Linked DNA regions of Cellulophaga sp. L1A9. The protein of the gene in region 1 binds, or shares a complex with, the protein of each later gene. Links are inferred from orthologs where the notes say so. Each region holds a gene or a part of one and is shown on either strand. Other genes may lie near its edges.

What was found.
Region 2: the proteins of accC (region 1) and accD are in contact, whole or in part, in a solved structure (PDB 8UXZ), measured with the Escherichia coli proteins. The link is inferred for Cellulophaga sp. L1A9 from one-to-one orthologs.

What each region holds. Positions count from the first base shown.
Region 1 is NZ_CP047027.1:1,713,463-1,724,445, reverse strand. What follows is about bases 4,656-7,647. They hold accC (acetyl-CoA carboxylase biotin carboxylase subunit), read left to right. Parts: upstream 4,656-5,472; coding sequence 5,473-6,822; downstream 6,823-7,647. Other genes in these bases: GQR94_RS07340 (SUMF1/EgtB/PvdO family nonheme iron enzyme), read right to left, coding at 6,896-7,647; accB (acetyl-CoA carboxylase biotin carboxyl carrier protein), read left to right, coding at 4,900-5,382; GQR94_RS07355 (beta-ketoacyl-ACP synthase III), read left to right, coding at 4,656-4,867. In the rest of the region: GQR94_RS07385 (acyltransferase family protein), read left to right, coding at 1-802; GQR94_RS07380 (putative signal transducing protein), read left to right, coding at 850-1,092; GQR94_RS07375 (riboflavin synthase), read right to left, coding at 1,089-1,679; 4-hydroxythreonine-4-phosphate dehydrogenase PdxA, read left to right, coding at 1,738-2,793; GQR94_RS07365 (DUF177 domain-containing protein), read left to right, coding at 2,952-3,488; rpmF (50S ribosomal protein L32), read left to right, coding at 3,498-3,695; more of GQR94_RS07355, read left to right, coding at 3,869-4,655; more of GQR94_RS07340, read right to left, coding at 7,648-7,720; GQR94_RS07335 (glycoside hydrolase family 11 protein), read right to left, coding at 7,784-8,566; GQR94_RS07330 (hypothetical protein), read left to right, coding at 9,038-9,724; GQR94_RS07325 (DUF1573 domain-containing protein), read left to right, coding at 9,751-10,983. UniProt on the Escherichia coli protein: This protein is a component of the acetyl coenzyme A carboxylase complex; first, biotin carboxylase catalyzes the carboxylation of the carrier protein and then the transcarboxylase transfers the carboxyl group to form malonyl-CoA.
Region 2 is NZ_CP047027.1:2,760,256-2,771,122, reverse strand. Bases 1,888-4,763 are described here. They hold accD (acetyl-CoA carboxylase, carboxyltransferase subunit beta), read left to right. Parts: upstream 1,888-2,824; coding sequence 2,825-3,703; downstream 3,704-4,763. Other genes in these bases: GQR94_RS12030 (hypothetical protein), read right to left, coding at 3,865-4,623; fbaA (class II fructose-bisphosphate aldolase), read left to right, coding at 1,888-2,772. Also shown: GQR94_RS12045 (BamA/TamA family outer membrane protein), read left to right, coding at 1-1,559; more of fbaA, read left to right, coding at 1,705-1,887; rpsO (30S ribosomal protein S15), read left to right, coding at 4,887-5,156; GQR94_RS12020 (polyribonucleotide nucleotidyltransferase), read left to right, coding at 5,387-7,621; GQR94_RS12015 (hypothetical protein), read right to left, coding at 7,700-8,806; GQR94_RS12010 (tetratricopeptide repeat protein), read left to right, coding at 8,984-10,855.

The DNA.
Region 1 (10,983 bases):
AAGTTTTCCATTTGTAAAAGATTTTTCTGAAATTCGTTTTCCGGGTGTGTTGCAAAGAATTGGGCTTGTGTTTTTTGTTACCTCTATTTTATTTCTAAATCTTAATTGGAAACAATTGATAGGAGTTACCGTGTTTATACTTGTTGGGTATTGGGTGGCTATGGGTTTTATTCCTGTAAACGGAATAGCTTCTACCTTTGATAGGGCTCCAAATAACCTGACAAATTATATCGATTTAAATGTTTTAGGGAGCCACATGTGGAAAGATGACTATGATCCGGAAGGCTTGTTGAGTACCATACCTGCAATTGCCAGTTGTCTTCTAGGTGTTTTTACAGGAAAAATTTTACTTTCAAAGCAACAAAACAAAACGACAATAATATTGGGTTTAGGAGTGATGTTGCTGATTGTGGGACATGCATGGCATTTTATTTTTCCAATAAATAAAGCGTTGTGGTCTAGTAGTTTTGTATTGGTAACCGCTGGTTGGGCCAATTTAATTTTAGCCTTAATTTATTATAGTACAGATGTGAAAAAAGTGCAATTTGGAACTATTTTCAAATATGCAGGGGCAAATGCTATTACCGTTTTTTTCTTATCTAGTTTTATTGGTAAGTTATTTGGTTTAATTAAGGTAGGTGAGGATCGTGTTTCAATACATTCTTGGCTCTTCAATACCTTGTATGTTCATGATTTTTTACCCATGCAGCTTTCGTCATTACTTTATGCTATTACCGTAATGAGTTGCTATTTATTATTAGCTTTTGTACTTTATAAAAGACAAATTTTTATTAAAGTTTAGTGGCTATCCATAAGATTATTGTAGTTTTAATTTAAACAAGAAATATTATGATCGATAGTGAAAAATACACTAAAATATATAGTGGTACTCAAGTAGCAGTTATTCTTTTAAAAGGCCTATTTGAAGAAGCAAACATTCCGTTTATTGAAAAAAACGAACAGAATTCTGGCGTGATTGCCGGTTTTGTCGGGGGCACAGAATCTACAATATCCTTATCTGTATTAGAGAAAGACAAGGATAAAGCAGAGGGTATTGTTGCGGAATACAAGAATGGTGTCGCTAAAAATTAAATCCTATTAGCCATTAATTTAGCTACATATTTTCCAATGACATCAAATTCAAGGTTAACAATAGTTCCTTTTTTATAGGTTTTAAAACGAGTATGCTCGTAGGTGTAAGGGATAATAGCAACGCTAAAGGTGTTGTTGCCTGAATTTACGACAGTTAAACTGGTTCCGTCAATAGTGATGGAGCCTTTTTCTATCGTAGGGTTATTTAAGGTAGCATCATACTCAAAAGTAAATAACCAGCTTCCGTCTTTTTCTTCCACGTTTATACAGGTTCCAATTTGGTCTACGTGTCCTTGAACAATATGGCCATCTAAACGGGATCCTAGAATCATAGCACGTTCTAAATTTACCTTATCCCCAACATTTAATTGGTCTAAATTTGTTTTTTGTAAGGTTTCATCAATAGCTGTTACGGTGTAAGAATCGCCTTTTACAGCTACAACGGTTAAACAAACACCATTATGAGATACACTTTGGTCAATTTTAAGATCTGGAGTAATTGTAGACTTCACAGTAATGTGTAAATTAGTGTCTTCTTTCTGTAAAGTCTTTACTTCTCCTAAAGTTTCAATTATTCCTGTAAACATGTGTCGTTTTAATTAACTAGTTTTGTGGTGTAAAATTACTATAAACCCATAAGATATCATGGAGGAAAGACAAAAAATTAAAGTAGGGGTTTCTATTGGCGATTTAAATGGAATAGGTTGTGAGGTCGTATTGAAAACTTTTGAAGATACTCGAATGTTAGATTTCTGCACTCCTGTGATTTTTGCATCAAATAAAACAATATCATATCAAAAATCTGAACTAAATATAGAGATTAACTATCATGGGGTGCAAGAGGCGTCTAAGGCCTTAGATGGTAAAATCAATGTCGTTAATGTATGGCGCGAAATTCCGAATATTAAATTTGGAGAGGCCACTAAAGAGGCTGGAGATTTTGCTATCAAATCATTGAAAGCTGCAGTGCAAGCATTGAAAGAAGGAGCAATAGATGTTTTGGTAACGGCTCCAATAAATAAAAGCAATATACAGGCTGATGATTTTAATTTTCCAGGACATACAGATTTTCTTGCACAAGAGTTGGAAGGAGAAAGTTTAATGTTCATGATCACAGACGATTTAAAAGTAGGGTTGCTTACAGATCATATTGCGGTAAAAGATGTTGCGACGGCTATTACGCCAGAATTAATTAAAAGTAAAGTAGCTACCATAGAAAATTCTTTGAAAATGGATTTTGGTATCTCTAAGCCAAAAATTGCAATATTGGGGATTAACCCGCATAGTGGAGATAATGGCATTATAGGGAAAGAAGATGATGATACCTTAAAGCCAGCAATACACGAGCTTTCAGAGGCCGGTCATTTGGTTTTTGGCCCTTATGCAGCAGATAGCTTTTTTGGTTCTGATGGTTACAAGAAATTTGATGCTATTTTAGCAGCATACCACGATCAAGGTTTAATTCCGTTTAAAACGATATCGTTTGGAAAAGGAGTAAATTATACTGCGGGCTTAAATAAAGTGCGTACTTCTCCAGATCATGGAACTGCATATGAAATTGCAGGAAAAGGAAAGGCAGATCATAGCTCTTTTGAGGAAGCTGTTTTTAAGGCGATAGAAATTTTTAGAAATAGAAAAGAATATAGCGAGCTAACGGCAAATCCACTTAAAAAGTCAAGATTAAAACGAGAATTTAGATAAATAAGTTGGGCGAGAAATAATTTTTAGCTGATTATAGTAGTAAATACAGCCTCTAAACGCTATTTTACAAAATAAGCTAAAAAGTTGGGTTTTAGTAAAATAATAGTATCTTTGCACCCGCCTTTACGTGGCAGGAGCACTAATAATAAGTGTCAAACATGAAGAAGCATAAAGAGTTTGTGATTCCTTTTTCAGGATTGAAGCAGGGAAGACACGAATTTAATTTTGAAATAGAGAATACGTTCTTTGAATCTTTTGAATATGATGAGTTTAATAACGCTGCTATTCAATTAGAAGTGATATTAAATAGATCTAGTACGATGTTAGAGTTAGAGATAGCTGCGACGGGTACAGTAAACGTTTATTGTGATGTTACCAATGAGCCTTATGACCAACCTATAGAAGCTGATTTAGAGCTGCTAGTTAAGTTTGGTGAAGAGTTTAATGATGACAATGATGAAATTCTGATTCTCCCACACGGGGATTTTCAGGTAGATATTTCACAATATGTTTATGAAATGATCGTTTTAGCTGTGCCGCTTAAAAAAGTACATCCTGGAGTTGAGGATGGCACTTTAAAGTCAGCAACATTAGAAAAGCTAGAAAAATTACATCCAAAGGAAGTAAAAGAAAATAAAAATAAAGAAACGGATCCTCGTTGGGATTCATTAAAAAAGTTATTAACGGATAAATAAGTTTTAAAAATGGCGCATCCAAAACGGAAGATTTCCAGAACAAGAAGAGATAAAAGAAGAACACATTATAAGGCTGTTGCCCCTACTCTTGCAAAAGATCCAACAACTGGAGAAATGCATTTGTACCACAGAGCACACTGGCATGAAGGTAAATTATATTACAGAGGCCAAGTTTTAATTGATAATACAGAAGAAGCAGTTGCTTAATTAACTTCTGATGAAAGTATATGGACTCCCACTTGTAAAAGTTGGGAGTTTTTTTATGACAGCAATTCAAATTTTTAAAAACAAGAGTTTTTAAGATAAAAAGTCGCAAAAATTGACTATTTTTCACCAAATTTGTTGCTTTTTTAAAGATTTAAGCACAAAAACGTTTCTAAATGACTAAACTATCAGCGGCCATCACGGCGGTAGGGGGCTATGTCCCTGAGTTCGTAATGACGAATAAAATGTTGGAAGAACTAGTAGATACTAATGATGAATGGATCACTACTAGAACAGGTATTAAAGAAAGAAGAGTACTTAAAAAAGAAGGAGTTGGTACGTCATATATGGCTATTAAAGCTGCGGAAGATTTAATAAAAAAGAGGGGTATAGACCCTAGTGAAATAGATCTAGTACTAGTGGGTACGGCAACACCGGATACTTTAGTGGCGTCAACAGCTGCATTTGTAGCCTCAGAAATAGGTGCTACTAATGCGTTTGCATTTGATTTGCTAGCGGCATGTTCAAGTTTCTTGTTTGGAATGTCTACGGCTGCAGGTTTTATAGAATCTGGAAAGTATAAGAAAGTACTTTTAATAGGGGCAGATAAAATGTCGTCTATTATTGATTATGAAGACAGAACTACGTGTATTATTTTTGGAGATGGAGCAGGTGCTGCACTTTTTGAGCCCAATGAAGAAGGTTTAGGAATGCAAGATGAGTATTTGCGCTCTGATGGTAATGGAAGAGAATATTTAAGTATGAATGGTGGTGGGTCTATAATGCCGGCCACTGAAGAGTCTGTAAAGAATAAACAACACTATATTTTTCAAGACGGGAAAACAGTATTTAAATTTGCCGTGTCTAAAATGGCAGACGCAGCAGCTGAAATCATGGAACGTAATTCATTAACACATGATGATGTTTCTTGGTTGGTACCACATCAAGCCAATAAGCGTATTATTGATGCCACAGCCAATAGAATGGGCTTGGATCATGATAGAGTGATGATGAATATTCAAAAGTATGGCAATACGACATCGGCAACTTTACCGCTTTTATTATACGATTACGAAAAGCAATTAAAAAAAGGGGACAACTTAGTTTTTGCTGCTTTCGGAGGAGGATTCACTTGGGGATCTATATATTTAAAATGGGCATATAACTCAAAATAACAATATCAACTATTATATTAAACTAGAATTCGATGGATATTAAAGAAATTCAAAGCTTGATTAAATTTGTAGCCAAATCTGGTGCTAGCGAGGTTAAATTAGAGATGGAAGACATCAAAATAACGATCCGCACTGGGGCAGCTGGTTTAGAACCAACTACATATGTTCAACAAATACCAATGGCACAAAATCAAATGATGCCAGCCGCACCTGCTAAGGAAGATGCTACTTCAGTAGAAATTGCAGCCAAAGCAGAGGTTAATGATGATGATAAATATATTACCATCAAGTCTCCAATTATTGGTACATTCTATAGAAAAGCATCACCAGAAAAACCTGTTTTTGTTGAAGTAGGGAGTACAATAAACAAAGGAGATGTACTTTGTGTTATTGAAGCAATGAAATTATTCAATGATATTGAATCTGAGGTTTCAGGTAAAATCGTTAAAGTATTAGTAGACGATTCTTCACCAGTGGAATTTGATCAACCATTATTTTTGGTAGATCCATCATAAGAAATTTTAGATACTTAAATTTTAAATGGTTGTCTTCAACCATTTAAAATCCATTTAAAATTTAGGATTCAACATATAAAATTTCAAAAGATGTTTAAAAAAATATTAATTGCAAATAGAGGAGAGATTGCACTGCGCATTATCAGGACTTGTCGTGAAATGGGGATCAAAACTGTTGCAGTCTATTCTAAAGCAGATGAAGAAAGTCTGCATGTACGTTTTGCAGATGAAGCAGTATGTATTGGCCCAGCACCTAGTAGTGAGTCATATTTAAAAATACCTAATATTATAGCGGCAGCAGAAATTACAAATGCTGATGCTATTCATCCAGGATATGGGTTTTTGTCTGAAAATTCTAAATTTTCAAGAATTTGTGCAGAACACGATATTAAATTTATTGGTGCCTCTGGGGATCAAATAGATAAAATGGGTGATAAAGCTACTGCAAAACTAACAATGAAAGAAGCTGGAGTACCTTGTGTACCTGGTTCTGATGGCTTATTAAAAGATGTTGCAGATGCCAAGAAGATTGCTAAAAAAATGGGATATCCCGTTATGATTAAAGCAACCGCTGGTGGTGGTGGAAAAGGAATGCGTGCTGTTTGGAGTGAAGATAAATTAGAAGATCTTTACAATAGTGCTGTTCAAGAAGCTAAAGCTGCATTTGGTAATGGTGGTATGTACATGGAGAAACTTATTGAAGAACCACGTCATATTGAAATTCAAATTGTGGGTGATCAATACGGTAAAGCATGTCATTTATCCGAAAGAGATTGCTCTATCCAAAGACGCCATCAAAAACTTACCGAAGAAACACCTTCTCCTTTTATGACAGATAAGTTGCGAGAAGAAATGGGAGCAGCGGCGGTAAAAGCAGCAGAATATATAAAATATGAAGGCGCAGGTACTATAGAATTTTTGGTAGATAAACACCGTAACTTCTATTTTATGGAGATGAATACACGTATTCAGGTAGAACATCCAATTACAGAGCAGGTAATAGATTACGATCTTATTCGTGAGCAAATTCTTGTAGCTGCAGGTGTGCCAATCTCAGGTAAGAACTATTTGCCAAAGTTACATTCAATTGAATGTAGAATTAATGCAGAAGATCCCTACCATGATTTTCGCCCTTCACCAGGAAAAATAACAACATTACATACTCCTGGAGGTCACGGTATTCGTTTAGATACGCACGTATATAGCGGGTATACTATACCCTCAAATTACGATTCTATGATCGCAAAATTAATAACTACGGCTCAAACAAGAGAAGAGGCTATTAATAAAATGAAGCGTGCTTTAGATGAATTTGTAATTGAAGGTGTAAAAACAACCATACCTTTTCATAGACAATTAATGGATCATCCAGATTATTTGGCGGGGAATTACACCACCAAATTCATGGAAGACTTTAAAATGGATCCTCCTAAGGAATAAATAGTATAAAAAACTCCGGCATATAGCCGGAGTTTTTGTTTTGTAAGTACTATAAAAAGCTCAAGCGAAAATTTTAGTCTTTGTTTCTACATATTCTAAAGCCTTGATCCATAGCTTTTCTTTTGGCTTCATTATAACCTCTGTGAGCTACTTTAGCATAATCATCTATGTTGATCCATCCGCCACCTCTTTGTGTTCGGTATGTTCCTTTAGAGATATGTTCCGTTACATGCCATTCTTCACACCATTCCATTACATTGCCTGTCATATCATAAAAACCCAGTTCATTAGGTTTTTTTAAGCCCACAGGTTTAGTAGAGCAATGATTGTGTTGCATACTTCTGTAATTCCAGTTTCCAGAAAGAATAGTATCGCCAGTATTTTTCCAAGTCCAGGCGACACTGTCAATTACATCACTACCGCTATATGTAAAACTTTTGCTTAGCTGCCCACCTCCAGCAGCATACTCCCATTCTACCTCTGTTGGCAATCTGTAACCGCTCGCTTTTCTATTTATACGAATATCTCCCTCTAAAGTGTCTTTAGTAGTATCAATATCATAATAAGGAATTAAGCCTTCTTTTTTGCTTCTTTTATTGCAATACCTGATACAATCATACCAAGTAACCATTTCAACAGGTAAACTGTCACCTATAGTATTGGAAGGGTTTTTGGGCATAATTTCATTCCATTCTTTTTGTGTAATTTCATATTTACCCATATAAAAGTCAAGAACTTTGCCTTTAATTCCATACAACTGAGAATTCTTATTTTTCATCATTCCTCCTTCTACAAAAATAAAATTAGCGGGAGTAAGAGGTTCTACCTTCTTTTCTGCGCAGGAGCTATTTAAAAGAAGTGTTGAAATAAATAAGAAGTATACTGTAGATTTTTTCATTTAAAAAAGCAGGATTAAGTGTAGGCGAACTAAAATTGTTGCGGGCACTTTTATAGATTTAGTTTACCAGATTGTTGCATTTATTTTACCCCAGTTTCCATTACCGTCATTTTGACTTGCATTGTAGTTAAAGCTTTCAATACCAAAAACTTGGTACCAACCCCAGTTATTTAAACTGCCTTCGTTACCATAGGTGCCCCAGTGTTCAGCATGTTTTTGGAAGCTAATCCTCTGATCTACATTTAAAGCAATACTATTTGGGTTTTTGTTTTCAGAAATAAATTGCTTGAACTTTTTATCACCTTCTACAGAGGGTCCGTCTCTATCTTGAACTAAAAATCTGTAATTTTTGTTATTTACAGTAAAGTCCTGATTTTTATTTACTCCAGGAATTCCATTTCCCTTTTTCTTATCAACAATATAATATTCAATTAATTCGCCAGAGGTAGCTTTTGCCCAACCATAAGCTCCAACAAATTTGTAAGAACCTTCTAGGGTTCCAATGTTGTAATTAATGACTCTATTCCATTGCCCATATTCCCAGCCTTTACCACCAACAATATCTTGGTTGTTCTTATATTCTATTTCAAAGTTACCAGGATACGTTTGTGCACCAGAGAAATTTAATTTACCCCAGCCGCCTTCTTTATAGATGGTCCACCAATATCCACCATTAAGTGTTGTTGCATCGGTGCGATTATCGCCAACGAAAAAGGCTTGCGTCGCAGAAAATTTTAATACGTCTAGTTCCTCAAGGTTACTGGCAGTGTCAGGATCTTCTGTAGAACAGTTTACAAGGAGAATTCCTCCTAGTAAAAAAGTAAACATTTTTAGTTTTTTCATCATGTAATAATTTAGGTTTATTGTTATTATTAATACAATTATTTAAACCTCTAGGCGTTGATTTTCAAATAATTATACTCAAACTTACTGCTTGCTTTAGTATGGCTCTGTAAGTATTGAGTCATTATCTGCAAATCTTGAAGCATGAAATAAGGCCTGAGAAAATATGCAACATAAGATGTTGTAAGTGGTTGTTTAATTTGTAGGAGTTAGTGATTGGTGCTCATAAATTCAATAGATTATAGTTGTTATTTGAGCAATTTTTTTAAGCGCTATTTCTTAAGGACAACTATTTTTTCGCTATTTCGGAATTTCAAACCAGCTTTTTACGTCTTTTAAAATTCACGGTATTCAGGGTATTTCGTTTTTGTTTTATGTTATTTCTTTGTACAGTAATCTGAAAATTAAAAAATAGTTTACACAATTTGTAACATAATTAGAAGTTTACATACTTAACTAGTATTACATATGCATATGATTAGAAAAACTACATTCTATTTTATTCTATTTTTTTCAATGCTACTTTTTACAAGCTGTTTTGAAGTTTTGGAAGAGATAAATCTAAATGCTGATGGCAGTGGTACTATGTTGGTTACTTTTAATCTGAGTAGAAGTAAAAGTAAAATAGCATCGGTAATGTTATTAGATAGTGTAAATGGTTATAAAGTTCCTTCTAAGGATGATATTAACTTAGCCTTGAAAGATGCTGAGAATCATTTAAAAACCATAAATGGTATTACAAATATTAAAAAGACTACAGATTACGAAAATTATATTTTCACACTTTCCTGTAATTTTGATAAGGTGGCAAGTTTAGATGCTGTTTTTCAGGATCTAATAAAACAACAGAACAAAAAAGAAAAAACGAATTTCAATACTACTAATTTCTCATACAATACAGCTACAAATAATTTTCAGCGTTATTTTTCTTATGATGCCAAGATAAAAAAAACGTTTTATAGACTTAAAGGAGAAGATCGGAAAATATTTAATGATGCAACCTTTACGAGTATTTACCGCTTTAAAAATGAAATTAAAAGCAGCTCTAATGGGAATGCAAAAATAGCCCCAAACAAAAAAGCAGTTTTTTTAAAAATAGATGCAATGTCTCTTATTTTAGGAGAAAAAAGTGTGGCAAATACAATACAATTATCTAAATAGTTCAACCATAATAAATACCCTTTTCAATGAAAAAAGTATTACTTTTTACAACTCTTTGCTTTGCTACATTAGTAGTTTCTGCGCAAGATTTAATATCAAAAGTGCCAAAGAATGCAAGTGTTGTTATAGCTCTTAAAGGAAGAAATATTACCGATTTAGTTTCCGTTTCAGAATTTGAAAATTCTAAAATGGGAAAGATGTTTATAAAGGAATTGTCAAGAAAAACCGACGGTTCTGTAACTGATTTAGAAACACTGGGAATTGATTTGTCTGCAAATTTCTATTACTTTATGGAGACAGAAGAAGGTGTTTTTACACATAGCTTTCTAGTTCCACTAAAAGATAAACGCGGTTTTTTTAGTCTTTTATCAGAAAGTGATAAAGAAAAAATTCAATATGAAGGTGGTCTTTCATATATGGTAGAGAGTTATGATAACATGGTAACCATGTGGAATGACGATACCTTATTAATTACAATCGCTCAGGAGGAAAGTAATTATGACGATGTGTATGGTTATGATGATTACGATTATACTGTAGAAGCGGTAGAAGAGGCTGCAGATGCAGTGGCAGGTTATTACCCTATATTGAGTTTTGATGAATCTACCTATAATTTTGGGACGATTAAAGAAGGCGATGTGGTAGAACATACGTTTAATTTTACGAATACAGGAGATTCAGCTTTAGTAATCACAGATGCAAAAGCAAGTTGTGGATGTACCGTTCCTAGCTTTTCTTCAGAAGAAATTGCACCAGGGGAGTCAGGAACTATTTTGGTTAAGTTTGATAGTTCTAATAAGAGTGGCAGCCAAAGTAAAACAGTGACTATTACGTCTAATACAGAAAATGAAGTAGAAAGATTGTATATCGAAGGTACTATCACAGAAGATGGTGTTGCAGAAGTTGAAGAGGTTGCAGAAATTATAGAAGATATTTATGTAGATGAAATAGAAGAAACTGTAATAGAATCTACCGAATATGATGATTCTAGTTATTACAATGATGATTACTATGAGGAGCAAGATAGAAAGCGTGAAATAAGAGCAGCTAAGAGAGCAGCTGATAGACTAGTATCTTTAGCTTCTATTATTGAAAAAGCAAAGAAAATAATGAAAGGCAGTTATGCTGAAGGAAGTATTTTAAAGAATAGTTCTTATGTGAAGAGTATAGGCTCAGGAAAAGATGAAGCTACTGTTTGGGTCAATGATTTTACGGCTTTATATAGAGACGCAATACCTTCTTATTTTGGAGGGGGCTAT
Region 2 (10,867 bases), 1.0 Mb from region 1 along the record:
ACAGAGATATTAATAGATTACGTACTTACAGGCAAATAAATAACTTAAATAACTTCAAGTATCCTAACATTGAAATCATAGCAGATAGCAGCAATGCATCATTAGCATCTAACATTTATTTAACCGCGCGTGATAAGTATTCCTTGAGTTTTGATACCGATGTTAGCAGATCAAACATTCAAGACTTTGGTATATCCTTCACCCCAGCGTTGAATATTAGAAACCTATTTAAAGGAGCAGAAAATCTAAGCATTTCAGCCACTGCAAATATTGGCGCATCAAGCGATCCTAATGTATCAGACCGTCAGTTTTTTAATGTACAAGATTTTGGTGGTGATATTGCATTAGATTTTCCACGTATCTGGTTCCCGTTTATCGATACCAAAAAAATTATACCTTATTACATGCTTCCAAAAACTAGAATCTCCATTGGAACGAGTTTTCAGCAGAATATTGGTTTAGACAAGCAAACATTAAATAGTGTTTTGGGGTATAGTTGGTCTCCTAACACACAATTAAAACACAACATTGAACTTCTTAACATTCAATATGTGAAAAATGTAAATATTGATCGGTATTTCTATGTTTATCAAAGCTCTTTTTCTAGATTAAACACTATTGCTGATCAAGATATCTATGAAACAGACACCAATTTATCGCAAAATTATGAACCTGTAGGTGAAGATGGTGATTTTAGACTTACTATACCTGAGGGAACTACTGGTTTTACAAAAGCAATACTGGACGAGGAAGTAACCTCATCAAGCGATGATTACGAAGAGGTACGTAGTATTGAAGAAAGGCGCGAACGTTTAACGCAAAACAATTTAATATTTGCCACCAACTATACGTTTTCAAAAAACAATCAAACGAGTTTAACAGACAATAGCTTTCATCAATTTAAATTTAAAATAGAAGGCGCTGGTAATTTACTATCCCTTGCAGCTACCGGCATTCCTTTTAACGAAGATGAAGATGGCAACAAGCTTGTATTTAGTGTTCCTTACTCACAATATTTAAAAACAGAATTTGACTATATTAAACATTGGGATTTATCTGAATCTAAAGTTTTAGCTTTTAGAAGCTTTATGGGTATCGCTATTCCTTACGGCAACTCTAATAGCATTCCGTTTTCCCGTAGTTATTTCGCTGGTGGTTCTTATGACAACCGCGCTTGGAGCCCTTATACATTAGGACCTGGAAAAACGGATAATTTAAATGATTTTAATGAAGCGAATTTCAAATTAGCGTTTAACCTTGAATACCGATTTCCTATCGCTGGAAATATAAAAGGAGGTCTGTTTGCAGATGCAGGTAATATATGGAACGTTTATGATAACGTTGAAAATACCGATGCCACGTTTAACGGAATAAGCTCCTTGCAGGACATTGCATTAGGGACAGGTTTTGGTATCCGTTATGATTTTACTTACTTTGTTTTTAGAGTAGATTTAGGTTTTAAAACATACAATCCCGCTGAAGAACTATCAAAAAGATGGTTTAGAGACTATAATTTCGCAAATTCTGTGTTACAAATCGGTATTAATTATCCATTTTAAAATACAGGTATAACAACTAAAACGTTATCGCGAGAGAATAAGAACCTCAGCACACTGTTTGAAGATAAAAAGGAGACACTCTCTTAAATATTTTATTACTTTTGTTATTCAATATTTCAATTACTAATTCAAGAAAATAATAATTATGGCTCATAATATAAAACCAGGCGTTGCAACTGGAGACCAAGTACAAGAAATTTTCGACTACGCAAAAGAAAAAGGATTTGCTTTACCAGCAGTAAATGTTATTGGTTCAGATACTATTAATGCAGTTCTTGAAACGGCAGCAAGTTTAAACGCACCTGTTATCATTCAATTTTCAAACGGTGGTGCTCAATTTAATGCAGGAAAAGGCTTATCAAACGACGGTCAAAAAGCAGCTATACAAGGTGCAATTGCAGGAGCTAAACATATACATCAATTAGCAGAGGCATATGGTGCTGTTGTAATTTTACACACGGATCATTGCGCTAAAAAACTATTACCTTGGATCGACGGTCTTTTAGATGCTAGTGAACAACATTATAAAGAAACTGGAAAATCTCTTTTCAGCTCTCACATGATTGATTTATCTGAAGAGCCTCTTGAAGAAAATATTGCTATCTGTAAAGAATACCTTACTAGAATGGCAAAAATGGAAATGACTTTAGAGATTGAATTAGGGATTACTGGTGGTGAAGAAGATGGTGTTGATAATTCTGATGTAGATGATTCTAAACTATATACACAACCAGAAGAAGTAGCTTATGCTTATGAAGAATTATCAAAAGTAAGTCCTAGATTTACAATTGCTGCTGCATTTGGTAATGTCCATGGAGTATACAAGCCAGGGAACGTAAAATTAACTCCGAAAATTTTAAAAAATTCTCAGGAATACATCACTAAAAAATATAACGTAGAGCACAACCATATTGATTTTGTTTTTCATGGTGGTTCAGGATCTACAGTTGAAGAAATTAGAGAAGGAATTAGTTACGGTGTTATAAAAATGAATATTGATACAGATTTACAATATGCATTCTTAGAAGGTATTCGTGATTACATCCAAGATAAAAAAGACTACTTGCAAGCACAAATTGGAAACCCTAATGGTGCTGATGAGCCTAACAAGAAATTTTACGATCCAAGAGTATGGTTACGTGAAGGCGAAAAAACATTTGTTACGCGTTTGAAAAAAGCATTTGCTGATTTAAATAACGAAAACACGCTATAGTGTACAGTTTAACTAACTCAAAATAATATCCGTTTAACTAAATATTCAATGTATGTCGTCTTGGTTTAAAAGAAAAGAAAAAGGAATACAAACTGCAACGGAGCAAAAAAAAGATACCCCAAAAGGGTTATGGTACAAATCACCCACTGGTAAAATAGTTGAAGCTGATGAATTAGCTAAAAACTTTTATGTAAGCCCAGAAGATGATTACCATGTAAGAATAGGAAGTAAAGAGTATTTTGAAATTTTATTTGACGACAATAAGTTTAAAGAAATTGACAGCAAATTAACGTCTAAAGACCCTTTAAAATTCGAGGATACTAAAAAATACGCAGACCGTTTAAAAGCAGCACAAGCAAAAACAGGTCTAAATGACGCTGTTAGAACCGGTATCGGTAAATCTTTCGGGAAAGATGTTGTCGTTTGCTGTATGGATTTCGCTTTTATTGGCGGATCTATGGGAAGCGTTGTTGGAGAAAAAATTGCACGTGGTATTGATTATGCTATCAAAAAGAAATTACCATTTGTAATGATTTCAAAATCTGGTGGTGCACGTATGATGGAAGCAGCACTTTCATTAATGCAATTAGCAAAAACATCTGCTAAACTAGCACAGTTAGCAGAAGCCGGTTTACCTTACATTTCATTATGTACAGATCCTACCACTGGTGGAACTACCGCTTCTTATGCAATGCTTGGTGATATTAATATTTCTGAGCCAGGTGCTTTAATTGGTTTTGCAGGCCCAAGAGTTGTTAAAGAAGCTACAGGAAAAGAATTGCCTGAAGGTTTCCAAACTGCCGAATTTGTAATGGAACATGGCTTTTTAGACTTTATCGTTCACAGAAAAAATTTGAAAAAGAAAATTAATCTGTATATCGATTTAATTCAAAACAACCCAGTTCGCAAAGAAGAGTTGAAATCTGCTTAAAAAAAATATCGCTATTTGTAATGATTTATTACAAATAGCGATTACTTTTTATAACGCAAAAATGCTCGCTCACTACACGTCTTAAGCTTTTTTGTAGCCATACTTTAGCACATTAGCAGTACTCAATTTTGCAAAACATCTTTGATGTAAAACTAAATTTATCACTCCTGCGCTCTATTAATTTCAAAAACACCTACAACCTCTTTTGACTTAGAATTAGGTTTTTTTTGATACTCATAAACTTCTAATTCTCTATAACCCTTTGTTGCTAAGATTAAATCTTTCTTTGAAAGCCTAAACACTTCTTTAAGACCAAAGGTATAAGTACTATATTTTTTGTCTTTCAAAAACTCAAAACCTACGGAGTCTCTTGAAATATAATTTACGCTATAATCTATTTTACTTGATGAAGAAAAATGTGACGGTTTATAGTTCACAAAATAACCATTTTCATCAGTAACTTTATCAAGGTAAATAGTTTTAAACGTATACAAATCATTTATTTGAGGATTCTTCACTAATTCCTTTTTTAAATCCACACGATTATTTTTCACAATATCTCCTTGAACTTCATCTATAATTTTATCTACACTTAGATACACACCAAACATAAAAAACACCAAGAAGGGTAACGTAATCAATATCAATCCAAAATAACTCCAAATCGGAGTGCGTTGTTTGATTAACTTTAAATCAATTGCAGCGCGCATCGTTGACGTAGTTTCTGTAATTTGCTTGCCCGTATGACTATCTTTTATGATCCAAAATTTATCTACTGGAATTAACGGGACAAACCAAAAATGAAGTATTTTTTGAAAAATAATGAATGTCATGTTAGCATGCGCATCTTTTAATCCAACCTCTTTAGCTGTATAAGATTTAATCTTAAGAGAATACGTTCCAAATTTTACAATAAACATAACTTATTTTTATATTTAACGCTATATTCATCTATTCTAGTACTTTACTTCCTTCTGGTTTTAAAAATCAACTCAAAACACCCCTTATCCGTAAAGAAATATTCAAATCCGCATACATACACCAATAGCTTTGGAGGTTGATTACGATGATGATTTAAATTTTCTATTTTCTAGAATAAGATTGTCGTAAAATAATTCTATATTTGCAAGCTGATTGAAAAAATCAATCATATACATAAAAATCATTTAAAAATAATATTGGAATGTATTTAACAAAAGAAGGAAAAGCTGAGCTTTTCAAAAAACACGGTGGCGAAGAAAAAAACACTGGTTCTGCTGAAGGGCAAATTGCATTGTTTACACATCGTATTGAGCACTTAAGTCAACACTTAAGAACTAACCGTAAAGATTATAACACGGAACGCTCTCTAGTAATGTTAGTAGGTAAAAGAAGAAGCTTATTAGATTATTTAATTAAGAAAGATATTGTAAGATATCGTGAAATAATTAAAGAATTAGGCATTAGAAAATAATTTTCGAAGGGGGAAAGCTTAGCTTCCCCCTTTTTTAATACAACAAATTAGTTTTTGATGTATCTTTACAAAAAGTCCTTAACTAACAATTTAAGGCAGCAGACAAAAAGCTTGCATATAGTTTTTCATTGGTCACACCACTACAACAGCACAACAACTGTCCGTCTTATATAAAAGACAAAAAGATCAAAGTTTAACTAACTTGTAAAAACAAGTTGCAAATCAATTTTATGATTCCAAAAGTATTTAAAGAGGTTATTGACCTTGGGGACGGTAGAGAAATTTCTATCGAAACCGGAAAATTAGCAAAACAGGCACACGGTTCTGTTGTTGTTCAATCAGGAAACTGTATGTTATTATGTACTGTAGTTTCTAATTACAAACAAAGCGATGTGGACTTTCTTCCACTTACTGTAGATTACAGAGAAAAATTTGCTGCTGCAGGTCGTTACCCAGGTGGTTTCTTTAAAAGAGAAGCAAGACCAAGTGATGGAGAGGTATTAACAATGCGTCTAGTAGACCGTGTTTTACGTCCTTTATTCCCAAAAGATTACCATGCAGAAACACAAGTAATGATACAGTTAATGTCTCATGACGAAAATGTTATGCCTGAAGCTATGGCTGGTTTGGCTGCTTCTGCTGCAATCCAATTATCAGATTTCCCATTTGAATGCGCTATCTCTGAAGCTAGAGTTGGTCGTGTTAATGGCGAATTTGTAATTAACCCAACAAGAGCACAATTAGCAGAATCTGATTTAGAGATGATGATTGGTGCTTCTGCTGATTCCGTAATGATGGTTGAGGGTGAGATGGATGAAATTTCTGAAGAAGAAATGGCTGATGCTATCAAATTTGCTCACGAAGCTATTAAAGTACAAATTGCTGCACAATTACGTTTAGCTGAAGCTTTTGGAAAAAAAGAGGTTCGCGAGTACGCAACTGCTGAAGCAAATGAAGAATTAGAAAAAAGAATACACGATTTAGCTTACGATAAATGCTATGCTATTGCTAAGAAGGGAACTTCTAAAGCAGAACGTAGTGCTGCATTTGCTGAAGTAAAAGAAGAAGTAAAAGCCTCTTTTACAGAAGAAGAAATGGCAGAATTTGGTCACCTTGTAGGAGGTTACTATAGTAAAGCTGAAAAAGAAGCTGTTCGTGAATTAACATTAAGCGAAGGTTTACGTTTAGACGGTCGTAAGACTGATGAAATTAGACCAATCTGGTGTGAGATAGATTATTTACCATCTACACACGGTTCTGCTATTTTCACACGTGGGGAAACTCAAGCTTTAGCAACCGTAACTTTAGGTACTTCTAGAGATGCTAACAAAATAGATATGCCATCTCACGAAGGTGAAGAAAACTTCTATTTACATTATAACTTCCCTCCTTTTTGTACAGGTGAAGCTAGACCACTAAGAGGAACTTCTAGAAGAGAAGTTGGTCATGGTAACTTAGCACAACGTGGATTAAAAGGAATGATTCCTAGTGATTGTCCTTATACTGTACGTGTTGTATCTGAAGTATTAGAATCTAATGGTTCTTCTTCTATGGCAACTGTTTGTGCTGGTACAATGGCTTTAATGGATGCTGGTGTTAAAATGAAACGTCCTGTTTCTGGTATTGCTATGGGATTAATTTCTGATGGTGATCGTTACGCTGTATTGTCTGATATTTTAGGAGATGAAGATCACTTAGGAGATATGGACTTTAAAGTAACTGGTACTTCTGAAGGAATTACTGCTTGCCAAATGGATATTAAAATTAAAGGATTATCATACGAGATTTTAGTGAATGCACTAAAACAAGCGCGTGATGGTCGTTTACATATTTTAGGTAAAATTACTGATACGATTTCTGCTCCAGCTGAAGATGTTAAATCTCACGCTCCAAAAATGGTAACTAGACGTATTCCTAATGAATTCATTGGTGCTTTAATTGGCCCAGGTGGAAAAGTTATTCAGGAAATGCAGAAAGAAACTGGAACAACTATCGTTATTAACGAAGATCCAGTAACAGAAGAAGGTATTGTTGAGATTTTAGGTGTAGGACAAGAAGGTATTGATGCTGTTTTAGCAAAAATAGATTCTATTTTATTCAAGCCTGAACTTGGTAAATCTTACGAAGTGAAAGTAATAAAAATGTTAGATTTTGGTGCTGTAGTAGAATATGCTGAAGCTCCAGGAAACGAAGTTTTATTACATGTATCTGAACTAGCTTGGGAACGTACAGAAAATGTTTCTGACGTTGTTAATATGGGTGATGTTTTTGAAGTGAAGTATTTCGGTGTAGATCCTAAAACTCGTAAAGAGAAAGTATCACGTAAAGCTTTATTACCAAAACCAGAAGGGTATGTAGCGAGACCACCAAGAGATGACAAACGTTCTGGTGGACGTGACAATAGAGGTAGAGATAATCGTGGACGCGATGACAGAAAACCTAGAGAAGATAAAAAAGAAGATTAATTCTTTTAACGCTTTATAAGTACAAAACCTCATAGCTACAAAAGCTATGAGGTTTTTTTATTATAGGCACCTTTAAATTTATTTTATAGAGGCTGCATCAATGATATTACTAAAGTGCGCTCTTTCTCCCGTAGCCGTCCAAAAGTTATACGTACTCTCTGAACTAGGGATACCTTGCTTAAAAAAGTCTTCTAGAGACGTTACAACTTCCTCTTTTTTAGTATCATCTATAGCGTTTTCAGGGCTAATAATTACCGTTAATGCCGTAAATTCCTTTTGAGCATCTTCATAAGAAGGCACCCTTTTACCATTTGCAGCTATTAATTCTTGTGCTGTATATGTTTTTATCTCATCTGCTGTAAATTCACCCGCTCCATTACCTGCAACCGGATTTATAGCCACTTGAATAGATGCTAATTCATTTTCAGGAATTAATCCCATTAGATATAATTCTACATTACTATAAGGAATACTATTGCCTCCATTAGCAAAAGTCCCAAAAGATGTTCTTCCAGCAACCGTTCCTTTATACGTATTATCACCTAAATCTTCAAGAGCATCAAAACCTCCTAACTGCCCACCCGTACTCGCATAGCCCCAATGACCACTTACCGTTGTCGCTATAAAACCTTTGTTCGCCCATAAATGAGCAATTTCATGTAAAAAAGGTCCAGATTGAACAAATTCTGTTCTAGGCATAAAAATTACTCCGTTTAGCCTACCCCCAGATCCGAAACTAGAAGTAGCATCAAATACACTCCCACCAAGTCCTTGAATGCTATTTTTAGCAGGAGTATTAATACCATAAGCAGTATCCTCTGCTTTTACGGTTTCTACCGCAAGAATAACAATTAGATCATAATCATCATTGAAATGATTATATATTTCTTTGGTGATGTCACGAACATCTCCTTCTTCATTAATATACTTCTCATAGTCGGCCGCTGGAAGTGTGTAATTTACAAAAGCCTTGCTGGCATCAACGATAAGATTATCGGTCAAAAAAATAGTTCCAGCATCATCAACAGTATCATCCTCATTAGCTGTATCCCCATCTGCACCTATTTCTTCTTGGGCTACAGGTTCATCCATTACATTTTCCCCATCACTACTGCATGAAAAATTAAACAACACAACAAGCAAAATTGCTGATAAACGTGTAAAATAAAAATTTAGAACTCTCATAAAATAGTGTATAAATGATAATTTTGTTACGCTCAATTTTGAAAATCGAAGGACTATACCACAACGAGAACAGAACTATTTTATTTCTTCATTACGGAAATTAACCTAAAATAATATGGTCTCTTAATTTGGTTTGATAGGCTTTTTCTATATTGCATTAATTTCACAACCATAACAATGCATTACCAGCACCATAAAAGATTTATAAGCAGAAAAACATACCTCCTATTTGTATTTCTTATCATAGGAATACATATTTCTACAGCACAGACACAAGAAGAGGTAGCTAAACATCAGCAGATAGAAGTACTATTACAAACATCTAAAAAATTAGCTCAAACTGCCATAGACAGTTCTTTCTTCTATGTTGATAAAGCACTACAAACAGCAAAATTAATTGGCAATGACACTTTACTAGCAAAAGCCAATATACAGAAAAGTAGCCTCCATATTTTTAAAAAAGAATTCAGTAAATCAGACGCTCTTTTACAAGAAAACCTTAAAAAAGAACTTCCTAAACATTTAAAGGGATTAACACTACACAATCTTGGTACCATACAGTATTACAAACAAGACTTTGAAAAAGCACTAAGGCTTTATTTACAAGCTGCAAAAATTTTGGAGCAGACAAAAAACAACCAACAATTAGTAAGTACTTATTCTAATATTGGGGCAATAAATGCTTCTTTAAAAAATTATAAAAATGCACAACTCTATTTAGAAAGAGCATTAACACTGAGTGATTTTAACGAAGTAATAAAACTTCAAATTCTGGTGAATCTCTCCAATATTTATTACAGTCAAGAACTTTTTGAAAAATATAAAGCGTCAATTTTTCAGGCAGAAGAAATTGCACTAAAACATAATTCTAAAAACATCCTTGCCACCATTTATACCAATTTAGCCATGTTTTATACGGATGAAGGTTCTGATTATGACCTTGCGGCTACCTATGGTAAAAAAGCTATCGCCTTAAGAAAAGAGCTTAGCACCACTAACGCACTTAACATAACTTACAATAATGTTGGACATGCCTATCTCAAAAAAAAGGAATACCATAAAGCGATTAGCTATTTAGATAGCGCAAGCATCGGAGCAAAAGGAATTGTAAAATCATACATCTATAACAATCTTAAAGAATCTTACTTAGGTTTAGAGCAATACAAAACAGCGCTATATTATGCCGATTTAAAAGATGCCATTAAAGATTCTATTACCAATGAACAACAGAAAGAAAGTGTTGCAGAATTGACCGAAAAATATGAATCAGAAAAAAAAGAACAACGCATTAATATTCTAGACACCCAAAATAAATTACAAGCCCTTACGATTCAACAGCAAAACTACCTACTCACAGGTTTAGCCGTCTTTGCATTACTCATCGTTGTTTTAGGGTATTTTGGATTTAAGAACTATAAGATCCAGCAACAATTAGACAAGGTCTTACTGCAGCAAAGATTAAGAAAAACGCAATTAAATCCACATTTCTTATTCAATGCTTTACAAAGCATTCAAAACTTCATACATCAAAATGATAAAGAAAAATCTAGCGCTTATCTTACCAGTTATTCTAAATTAATACGATTAGTTTTAGAGAAATCTGATGATGATTTTAGTACGATTGAAGATGACAGTACAGCCTTAGAATCTTATCTAAAATTACAGCTCTTAAATTATGACAACAAATTTGCATATACAATAAACATTGAAGATTCTGTCACTGAGGATTTTGATATACTCCCAACATTGATTACACAGCCTTTTGTAGAAAACGCCATCCTTCACGGATTAAAGGACAACACAAAAGGACTTATCAACATAACATATTTCAAAAAGAATAATATATTATTCGTTACCATTACGGACAATGGAAAAGGTTTTGAAATAAAAAAAGAAGATGCTAAAAGATTGCATAAATCTATGAGCATGGAGATTATTCAAGAGCAATTAAAAAACCTCAATAAAACTTCTAAAAATTTCAAAGGGACTATTGATATAGATAGTTCTTCTAAAGGAACACAAGTTACTTTAAGCTTTACTACCACTTAATTACAGTATATT